2 regions of the Planococcus sp. MB-3u-03 genome follow, and region 2 is predicted to be linked to the other one. Evidence: riboswitches for the same ligand, from Rfam matches in the RefSeq annotation. Region 2 holds a riboswitch; the other holds the start of a gene.
The links. Region 2 has a riboswitch for S-adenosylmethionine ahead of CW734_RS14875 (methionine ABC transporter ATP-binding protein). Riboswitches for the same ligand answer to the same signal wherever they lie in the genome.

Region 1 (5,291 bases), 1.2 Mb from region 2:
GTATTGGCGCCGATGGAAGATGTGACGAATGTGGTATTTCGCCATGTCGTAGCGGCAGCGGCGAGCCCTGATGTGTATTTCACGGAATTTACGAATACGGAAAGCTATTGCCATCCGGAAGGCATCCACAGCGTGCGCGGACGTTTGACGTTCACGGAAGATGAGCAGCCGATCGTCGCCCATATCTGGGGCAACAAGCCGGAGCATTTCCTCGAGATGAGCATTGGCATGGCGGCGCAAGGCTTTAAAGGCGTCGACATCAATATGGGCTGCCCCGTACCGAACGTTGCCGCCAAAGGAAAAGGCAGCGGCTTGATCAATTATCCCGATAACGCAGCGGAGATCATCCAAGCCGCGAAAATGGGCGGATTGCCTGTCAGCGTCAAGACGCGCCTCGGCTACACAAGTGTCGACGAATGGAAAGGCTGGTTGACGCATGTCTTGGAGCAGGACATCGCCAACTTGTCGATCCATTTGCGCACGAAAAAGGAAATGAGCGCCGTGCCTGCGCATTGGGAACTCATTCCTGAAATCAAAGCGCTGCGCGACGAGATCGCACCGGATACTTTGATCACCATTAACGGTGACATCCCGGACCGCAAGACCGGCCAGGAGCTGGCGGATAAATACGGCATCGACGGCGTCATGATCGGGCGCGGGATTTTCCATAACCCGTTTGCTTTTGAGGAAGTGCCTCGTGAGCACAGCACGCAGGAATTGTTCGACCTGTTGCGCTTGCATTTGGACCTCCACGATAAATACTCGACAGAGACCGAGCCGATCGCCTTCAAGCCGTTGCGCCGTTTCTTCAAGATTTATGTGCGCGGCGTACGCGGTGCCGGTGAACTCCGCAATGATTTGATGCACACCGAGACGACCGATGAAGTGCGCGCTTTGCTGGATGCATTCCAGTTGGTCGCTGCAGGAAGCAGCACGCATACTGAATCGTAAAAGCAAAATCCCTTCCCGCAATTTCAGCGGGAAGGGATTTTTTTAATTGGCGTCGCGGTAACGATAGATGGATTGGTAAGAAGCCGTCCGGACTTCGGTTTCAAATGAAGAGCGGCTCCAAATGCTTTCTTGGTCCGATGTTTCTTCCGTCTCAACTAGTTTCAATTCGCCTGCTTGAAGCGTCATGATCTTGGACTCCACAGATTTCAATTCGTTTTGTTCGTAGTCGAGCGCACGTATTTGCACTTGCACTTGCTTCGTGTCGTCTAAATTATTTTTGACGAAAAAAGCATTTTGGTAATCGCTCGAGTTGCAGTTCTCGGTTCTGCGGCGGACGCATTGTTTTTCGGAGCTCATGAACACGACAGTGATCTCCTCGCCATCTTGCTGTTCATTCGCAGCGGCAATCGCTGACTCGAGCTGTGTAATATACGATGCTTTTTCCGCCAAAGGATAAACCCAGACGATGAAAAACAGGATCGTGGCACACAGGAACATTGAAACTGTCCAAGCCACTTTCGGGTTGTGGAACGATTTGGGGGCGTTTTTATAAACGATGCCGACAATAATATTGATGATCGACAGAATCACCAGGAAGGCACCGGCGACAATGAGGCCGACCATCAATTCGAAACCGTTCTGGAAAAATGCCAGTTGGTAGGCGTTGGAATAAAAATAATTCAGCACTGCACTGATAAGGACAAGCCCAAGAAGCGCGGCCAGCGGTTTTTTCCAGCGGTATCTCTCCATCATGCCGGTTTTGTTACTGATGCCAGTCCAGAGAAACCAGACGTAAGGAAGTAAGAAAATCAAAATGACTAATGTGACAATGCCCATGAAATCATGCCTTTCATTTGTGAAATGGATGTATGTTGCTATCAGTTAAATTATACGCAGCAAATCTACAAAAAGATTCAAATTTTTTACAGATCGTATTTGGCAGAAGGTGTTTTGCCAGTCAGGCATGAACAATGCTACAGAATGGCTCGAGGCGTGCTATAATAGATGACTTAAGGCAACTATGCGTTGTCCCAAGGCACTGGATGCCCAAAAGCCTCCAGCCAATCCTAAATTGAGGTGTAACAGAATGAATAAACGATGGACGATCGATAAAATCCGGACATTCGTCAACAACAATTCCGACAGCAAGTTATTGTCGACGGAATACCACGGATTCTCCCAAAAGCTCTTGTTCAAATGCGCATGCGGCAATAACTTCGAGAAGACTTTCACGAAGTTCAACAAGAACAACCAGCGCAAATGCGATACGTGCCAACCGCCAAAAGCACCACGCGGGCAGGAAGAATAACAGGAAACGCCAATTCCCATTGCAGGGGATTGGCGTTTTTCTGTGCAAAAGACAGAAGAATCCCCGGAGATTATGGAGACTCGCCCATCCGCTTTCTAAAGAAATAAATTATTTTTGAAAATTCGGTTGACTTCTCTATTTCCTAGTATTAAGATAGGGATTAATTTAATAATCTTATCCAGAGAAGCCGAGGGACTGGCCCGATGACGCTTCAGCAACCCCTGATATCAATCAGGAAGGTGCTACTTCCAGCAAGGAGAGATTCCTTGGGAGATAAGAGAGCGGACCCGATTATTCATATAGCCCTCTTTTCTCATTTCAGAGAAAAGAGGGCTATTTTTATTTTCCACTGAGGGCTGCGGAAATTACGATTTCAAAAGGAGGAATTTGACGATGACGAAGAAACGGATTTATTTGAACGCTTTTGAGATGGTGTGCGCAGGCGGGCACCAGTCGCCGGGGTTGTGGCTTCATGAGGACGACCGATCGCATACGTACAAGGACAGCGAATATTGGATCGAGCTGGCGAAGCTATTGGAAAAAGGGAAGTTCGACGCGGTGTTCCTGGCCGATGTGCTCGGGACCTACGACGTCTACGGCGGGACGCGCGATGCGGCACTTCGCAATGCGGTGCAGACGCCGGTCAACGATCCGCTATTGGTCGTGCCGCTCATGTCATCGGTGACAAAGCATTTGAGTTTCGGGGTCACGGCATCTGTCAGCCACGAACATCCGTACACCTTCGCACGGCGCATGTCGACACTCGACCATCTGACAAAAGGGCGCATCGGCTGGAACGTCGTCACTTCCTATTTGAAAAGCGCCGCAGTCAATATCGGGCTCGATGACCAGATGAGCCACGACGAACGCTACGAATTCGCGGCCGAATATTTGGACGTTTGCTATAAATTATGGGAAGGCAGCTGGGAAGATGGCGCGGTCGTCCGCGACAAACAGTCGAAAATCTATACCGACCCGTCAAAAGTCCATGACATCCGCCACGAAGGCAACTACTTTAAAGTGCCAGGCGCTCATCTATCCGAACCGTCGCCACAGCGCACGCCAGTATTGTTCCAGGCAGGCGCTTCGCCGCGCGGCAGGGAATTCGCCTCGAAGCACGCCGAATCGGTGTTTACGGCAGGGCCGACGATTCCCGTTGTGAAAAAAGGCGTCGACGCATTAAGAGAACGCATCACGGCGAACGGCCGAAACCCGGAAGATGTGCTCGTCTATACAACTTTCACCGCGATTGTCGGGAAGACCGAACAGGAAGCGCAAGAGAAATACGAAACTTTGAAAAGCCATGTCAGCTACGAAGGCGCACTCGCCTTGCTGAGCGGCTGGACCGGCATCGACTTTTCCGGATACGAGCCGGACGATACGCTTGAATACATCCAAAGCAACGCCATGCAATCGGCGGTCGAAGTGTTCACGCGTGCCGATCCGGACAGAAAATGGACGATCGGGGAACTGGCGACATTCGTCGGCATCGGCGGAAGAGGGCCGGTCGCGGTCGGAACGCCGGAGCAAGTCGCAGACGAAGTCGAGCGCTGGAGAGATGAAACCGGTGTCGACGGCTTTAATTTAGCGTATACGCTCGCACCCGGAAGCTTCGAGGACTTTGTTGAACTGGTCGTTCCGGTCTTGCAGGAACGTGGGCTTGTGCAGAAAGAATACACAGACGGCACATACCGCGAGAAAATCTACGGCAAAGGCCAAGCGCAATTGAAAGACAATCATCCGGGCAGAACGTTCAAGCACTTGCACGAACCGGCCAGAAATTAAAGGAGGAATGGGCATGCTGACAGCTTACTGGATCGCCGTCGCCGTCTTTTGGATCGTCGGGCTGACCTTATGGAATAAACTATACCCAAAACCGAAACCGAAAGGAGGCGAACGCAATGGGTGATGAAACAACTTGGCTATTGCCGCTGATTAGTGCGATGCTCGTCGGCTATTTCGCCTTGACGACATGGCTCGGGAAAAAAGGCAAAGCCCATAGCGGATCGATGAAAGGCTTTGCCATCGCGAAAGGCAAAGTCAATCCAGCGGTCGTCGGCATGAGTTTTGGCGCCTCATACGCCAGTGCGAACTTGTTTCTTGGGGTGCCAGGCTGGGCGTATACATACGGCTTATCGACTTTATGGTACACGATCGGCTGCTTCGGGGTTACGTGGCTCGGCCTGTTGCTGTTCACGAAAACCTTCTGGCGCTATGGGCAGAAAAATGGCGGCAGCTTGACGATTCCCCAGTGGCTTGGCAACCGTTATAACAGCAAAGCCTTACGCGTGCTCGTCGCATTACTAGTGCTGTTCAATATCTATTACATCGTCGGGCAGAACGTCGGCTTAGCTACGATGTTCGAAACGGTCATCGGCATTCCATATTTATGGGGCATTGCGATCGGCGTCATCATCACGGTCGTTTACGTCAGCCTCGGCGGCGCATTCGCACAGATTGTCAGCGACGGCATCCAAGGAGCGACGATGGCGGTCGTGTCGCTATTGTTATTCGTTTCGTTATTGTGGACAATCGGCGGCGGATGGAATGTGTTCGGCACGCTGCAAGCGGAACTTCGCGCGATCGACCCGGCACTCGTTTCGCCGCTGTCGACAGGCGGGCCGTTCTATAGCGGCTTCGCTATCTTGAGCATCCAGTGGCTGCTGTTTTCATTCGTGCTGCTGCCGCATTTGATGAATAAAGTGCTGACGGTCGAAAAAGAGGAAGACTTGCGGACCTTCACTTTATCCGCAGGCGTCTCTTTGTTCACCTTGTCGATCTTCTCGGTATTCGCTGGGCTCGCGGCGCGCATCATCTTGCCGGGGCTCGCATCGGCTGATAGCGCCATTCCGGCGTATATCATGGAAGCTTTCCCGGTTGTCATCGTCGCGCTGCTTGTCATGGGCTTGATCTCTGCGATCCTGTCGACGACCGACAGCTTGTATCTCGGCATCACCAACAGCATCGGCAACGATTTGTTCAAAGTGCTGGCCGTGCCGGTCCTTTACAAAAACAAGAATTTGACGGAACA
Region 2 (5,291 bases):
ATTGGGCTGATTTTCGACCCAAGGAATCATCAATTCTCCTGGATACAATAAATCGTGGCTATAGGAGATCGATAACAGCTCGGCGGCTAATTCCACTTCTTCCACATCGTGTGTATTCATGGCTTTCAGCAAAACGAGATAGCTATTCGGGTCAAAACGCCCTGCCAATTTACGCCCCTGGTAATCCAAATAGGATTGAACTTCAAATTCTTCTCCGCAGCGTGCACGGCCGAAGCGACCATTGAATAACTGGCTGCTCCGATACGTCACCATGCCGGCCATGCGGGCGATTTCAAATCCTTTCAGCCTGGTTTCCGGGTGATAATTACCTGACTGGAACTCGGGATCGTTTTCGATCGCCTGGATGCCGATATGATTGAACGCCACACCATAATCTCCGTAATATGGCGTTACGGCGAGCGTAATTGCCGTATCCAGAAACTCAGGGTACAGGCTCGCCCATTCCAAGGCTTTCATGCCGCCGAGAGAACCGCCGATCACCGCTGCCAAATGGTTGATGCCTAGCAGCTCCAAGGCTTTCCGCTCCGCTCTCACCATATCCCGGATGGTCAGTTCAGGAAATGACGCTCGGTAAGGTTCACCGGTTTCCGGGTTGATCGAAAGCGGGCCGGTCGAACCGCTGCAGCCGCCGAGTACATTGAAAGTGATGACTTGGAACTGCCCGGTATCCACCGCTTTTCCTGGGCCGATCAGCCCTGCCCACCAGCCGGGTTGATCTGCAGTTCCCACTGCATATTGATCGCCCGTCAGCGCGTGGCAAACCAGAATCGCCGGTGCAGAACTTTCTCCGACGCGTTCATACGCCAATTCCACTTCGGGCAATAGTTGATCCGATTCAAGTTTCAGCTGGCCGATGGATACTGTCGTCATCCGAATCCCTCCTTACGCGTTCTCGAGTACTGCTACTTGGATCGCTTGCTCCAAATCAGCGATTAAATCTTCGTGGTTTTCCAATCCTACAGACAAACGGATCAACTCTTCCGTTACACCGCTGTTTTTCAACTCTTCTGCTGTCAATTGCTGGTGTGTCGTGGACGCCGGATGGATGATCAATGATTTGGCATCGCCGACATTCGCCACGTGCGACCATAAATTAACGCCATCAATCACTTTGCGGCCGGCTTCCCGTCCGCCTTTGATGCCGAAGTTGACGATCGAACCATAGCTGTCTTTCAAATATTTATCAGCAAGTGTTTTGGATGGATGTCCTTCAAGGCCAAGGTAATTGACCCACTCGACTTGCGGATGGTCTTTCAAATATTCCGCGACTTTTTGTGCATTCGTCGCGTGGCGTGGAATCCGTAGATGCAAAGTTTCAAGTCCCTGAAGCAGTGCATGGGCGCTGTCCGCACTGAGCGATGGACCGAAATCGCGCAACAGCTGGACGCGTAATTTCGTCGCGAATGCCGCTTCCGGTACATCGATTCCGAAACGGATGCCGTGGTAGGATTCATCCGGCTCCGTGTAATTCGGAAAGCGCGGGTTGTCCCAGTTAAAGCGTCCGGCGTCGACCGCTACCCCGCCGATTGTCGTCCCGTGGCCGCCGATCCATTTCGTGGCGGAATGGATGACCACGTCTGCACCGAATTCGATCGGGTTGCTGACGAAAGGCGACGCGAATGTATTATCGATCAAAAGCGGTACGCCATTTTCATGTGCGATATTGGCTACTTTCTCGACGTCGAACACGTTCAAACTTGGATTTCCGATAATTTCACCGAACAAGGCTTTCGTTTTGTCCGTGATCGCTGCACGGAAATTTTCAGGGTCGGTGGCATCGACGAATTTTACGTTAATGCCATAGCGCGGTAATGTGTTGGCAAATAGATTATAAGTTCCTCCATATAAATTGCTGTCGGCAACAATTTCATCTCCCGCTTCAGCAATATTCAACACTGAGAATGCAATGGCTGCCATTCCTGAAGACAAAGCTACTGCAGCAGTGCCGCCTTCAAGAAGTGCGACGCGCTGTTCAAACACATCGACTGTCGGATTCATGATGCGTGAGTAGATATTGCCCGCTTCTTTCAAGCCGAATAGGTTTTGTGCGTGTTCGGTATCTTTGAATACATAAGAAGTCGTTTTATGGACCGGTACGCCGCGAGCGCCTGTTACTGGATCCGGTTCTTGGCCGCCGTGTAATAGAAGAGTTTCTGGTTTAAAGTTTGTCATTGTCAATTCCTCCTGTTTTCTGATAGTTTTTTCGGTTTGAGGAGGACACAAAAAGACCCTCTTCAGAAAGAAGAGGGCCGTCATATGCGGATTTGCCTCCTCTTATCTTTCAGCGACGCAAATGCGCGCTGTAGGATTTAGCACCTTTCCAGACATGAGCCTGTTGGTTGCCGGGCATCGTAGGGCCTATTCCTCCGCCTCTCGTGATAAGAGTATTCAGTTATTTTTGCTTGTTGAAAAGTATAGTGGACAGCCTCGGCTAAAGTCAAGCATATTTTCTAAAAATTTTAACTACTATAAATAACTTATCTTCCAAAAATTACATGAAAGCTATTGACTTTTCGCTATTTCGAAATAGAGTAGGAATCAATGAATTGAATAGCTTACATCACTTTCTTATCCAGAGAAATCGAGGGACAGGCCCTATGACGTTTCGGCAGCAGATTCGCAAACCAGCGAAAACTGTGCTAATTCCTGCAAATGCTTCGGCATTTGGAAGATGAGAATGAGATGGTTTCATACTTTGGAGCCCTCTTTTTTCTTGCGCATAAGAAAAAAGAGGGCTTTTTGTTGTTATTTCAAGAAAGTGTTCGTTCGCACTCATTCGAATCGTTATTTGCAGCCACAGGAGGGACACCATGATTCAATTTGAAGCAGTCAAGAAAACTTACGTATCCGGCAAGCAGCAAGTCCATGCACTCAATGGCATCGATTTGACCGTCGAGACCGGCGAAATTTACGGCGTCATCGGATTTAGCGGCGCGGGGAAAAGCTCATTGATCCGCACGGTGAATTTGCTCGAGCGGCCGTCGCAAGGACGCGTGCTCATCCACGGAGAAGATATTTCCACTTTAAGCGCACGCAAAATCCGCGATACGCGAAAAGACATCGGCATGATCTTCCAGCATTTCAATTTGCTGAACTCCAAAACAGTGCACCATAATATCGCGATGCCGCTGCTCCTGGCCAAGACCCCAAAAGCGGAAGTCGACCGGAAAGTGGCGGAACTTTTGGATTTTGTCGGGCTTGCCGACCAAGCGAAAAAATACCCGGATCAATTGTCCGGCGGGCAAAAGCAGCGCATTGGCATTGCGAGAGCACTCGCAACGAACCCTTCGATATTGCTGTGCGATGAAGCAACCTCAGCACTCGACCCGCAGACGACTCAGTCCATACTGGATCTACTGCGCCGCATCAACCAGGAATACAATATCACCATCTTACTCATCACTCACGAAATGGGCGTTATCAGGGAAATTTGCGACAAAGTGGCCGTGCTTGAAGAAGGCCGCGTCATCGAGCAAGGCAGCGTGTTTGAAGTGTTCACCAATCCTCAGCACGCGACGACAAAGCGTTTCGTCCGTTCTGTCATGAACGACGAATTGCCGGATTCGCTGCTTGAGCAGATCCGTTATAACGACGGCACCCGGCCAATATACCGTGTGCAGTTTACCGGGAATTCAGTCGGCCAACCATTCATGTCAAGAGTATCGCGTGAATTCCAGCTCGATTTGAATGTGCTGTTCGGTAACATTACAGAACTCCAAGGCATTCCATACGGCAACTTGATTGTCGAGTTCGACGGCGCACCCGCAGAAATCGACCGGGCACTCGCCTCAATCCGAAACGACAATATTCAAGTAGAGGAGGTTCAGCAACATGCAGGTTGATCAATCGCAAATTTTAGAAGCTTTATGGGAGACGCTTTACATGACGGGTGCATCATTCGTTTTCTCACTATTCATTGGCTTGCCGCTTGGCATCTTGCTGGTCGTCACGAGAAAGGGCCACCTGCTCGAAAATGAAGCCGTATTTAACGTATTGAACATCGTCATTAATATATTCCGCTCGGTTCCGTTCATCATCTTGATGGTCGCCATCATTCCATTGACGCGCGTCATTGTCGGCACATCGATCGGCACGGCCGCCGCCATCGTTCCATTGGTATTTTACGCAGGGCCGTATATCGCCCGCCTTATCGAAAACTCATTGCTTGAAGTCGATAAAGGCGTCATCGAAGCAGCCCAGGCGATGGGCGCTTCTCCCGGCCAGATCATTTTCCGCTTCCTTATCCCAGAAGCGCTCAGCTCCCTTGTCCTGGCATTGACCATCGCCATCGTCGGCTTGATCGGCGCATCCGCCATGGCCGGTGCGATCGGTGGCGGCGGACTCGGCGACTTGGCCATTACTTACGGCTATCAGCGCTTCGACACATTGGTCATGCTCTTGACTGTCGCCATTCTGGTCGTCCTTGTCCAAGGCGTCCAATCACTCGGCAACCTCATGTCCCGCAGAGTGCGCCGGAGCTAAGTTCTTTTATGCACGTCAATCAAATTCAATAAAGCGATTTATTTATTCATCAGCACCACTACTTTAAAAACACATTGGAGGATTTCATCATGAAAAAAATTACAGCTCTTTTAGCAACAGCAGGCGTAGCCGCTCTTCTCACCGCGTGCGGAGATGATAGCTCAGCTGGAGAAACGACGAAAGTGACACTAGGCATCAGCGGATCGGACACGACGATCTGGGATTATGTCGGCGACAAAGCCGCTAAAGAAGGCATCGAGCTCGATATCATCACCTTCTCGGATTATGTTGCGCCGAACTTGGCACTCGCTGAAGGCGAACTTGACTTGAATGCTTTCCAGACCATCTCTTATTTCGATGAGTTTGTCGAAGAGCATAATGTCGACATCGTGCCGATCGGCTCTACCGTCATTGCACCGATGGGCTTGTATTCCGATAAATATGAATCGATCGAAGAACTTCCCGAAGGCGCACAAATCGCAATGCCGAACGAAGCGACCAACATGGGCCGTGCATTGCTCCTGCTCGATGAATCCGGGCTCATCACGTTATCCGACGATGCCGGGTTGACCGGAACGGAAGAAGACATCATCGACAACCCGAAAAATATCGAAGTTGTCCCGATGACTTCCGCCCATACGCCTCGCGCTATGGCTGACGTCGCTGCTTCCATCGTCAATAACGGCATCGCAGTCGACGCAGGCTTGAACCCGACAGAAGATCCGATTGCCCGTGAAAGCGATACGGCAAAACCTTATATCAACCTGATCGCCGCACAAGCTGGCGAA

Region 1: it holds a riboswitch for S-adenosylmethionine, as region 2 does, so the genes downstream of both, CW734_RS04090 (LLM class flavin-dependent oxidoreductase) here and CW734_RS14875 (methionine ABC transporter ATP-binding protein) in region 2, are expected to answer to the same signal.

The regions. Positions count from the first base shown of each region.
Region 1 covers NZ_CP025135.1:545,450-550,740, forward strand. The annotation lists gene CW734_RS04075 (tRNA dihydrouridine synthase) at 1-951, shown strand, start outside; gene CW734_RS04080 (hypothetical protein) at 994-1,788, opposite strand; gene CW734_RS04085 (hypothetical protein) at 2,039-2,260, shown strand; SAM riboswitch class I at 2,432-2,540, shown strand; gene CW734_RS04090 (LLM class flavin-dependent oxidoreductase) at 2,654-4,045, shown strand; gene CW734_RS04095 (sodium:solute symporter family protein) at 4,162-5,291, shown strand, end outside.
Region 2 covers NZ_CP025135.1:2,727,233-2,732,523, forward strand. The annotation lists gene metX (homoserine O-acetyltransferase MetX) at 1-891, opposite strand, end outside; gene CW734_RS14870 (O-acetylhomoserine aminocarboxypropyltransferase/cysteine synthase family protein) at 904-2,193, opposite strand; SAM riboswitch class I at 2,293-2,406, opposite strand; SAM riboswitch class I at 2,587-2,699, shown strand; gene CW734_RS14875 (methionine ABC transporter ATP-binding protein) at 2,832-3,863, shown strand; gene CW734_RS14880 (methionine ABC transporter permease) at 3,853-4,503, shown strand; gene CW734_RS14885 (MetQ/NlpA family ABC transporter substrate-binding protein) at 4,593-5,291, shown strand, end outside.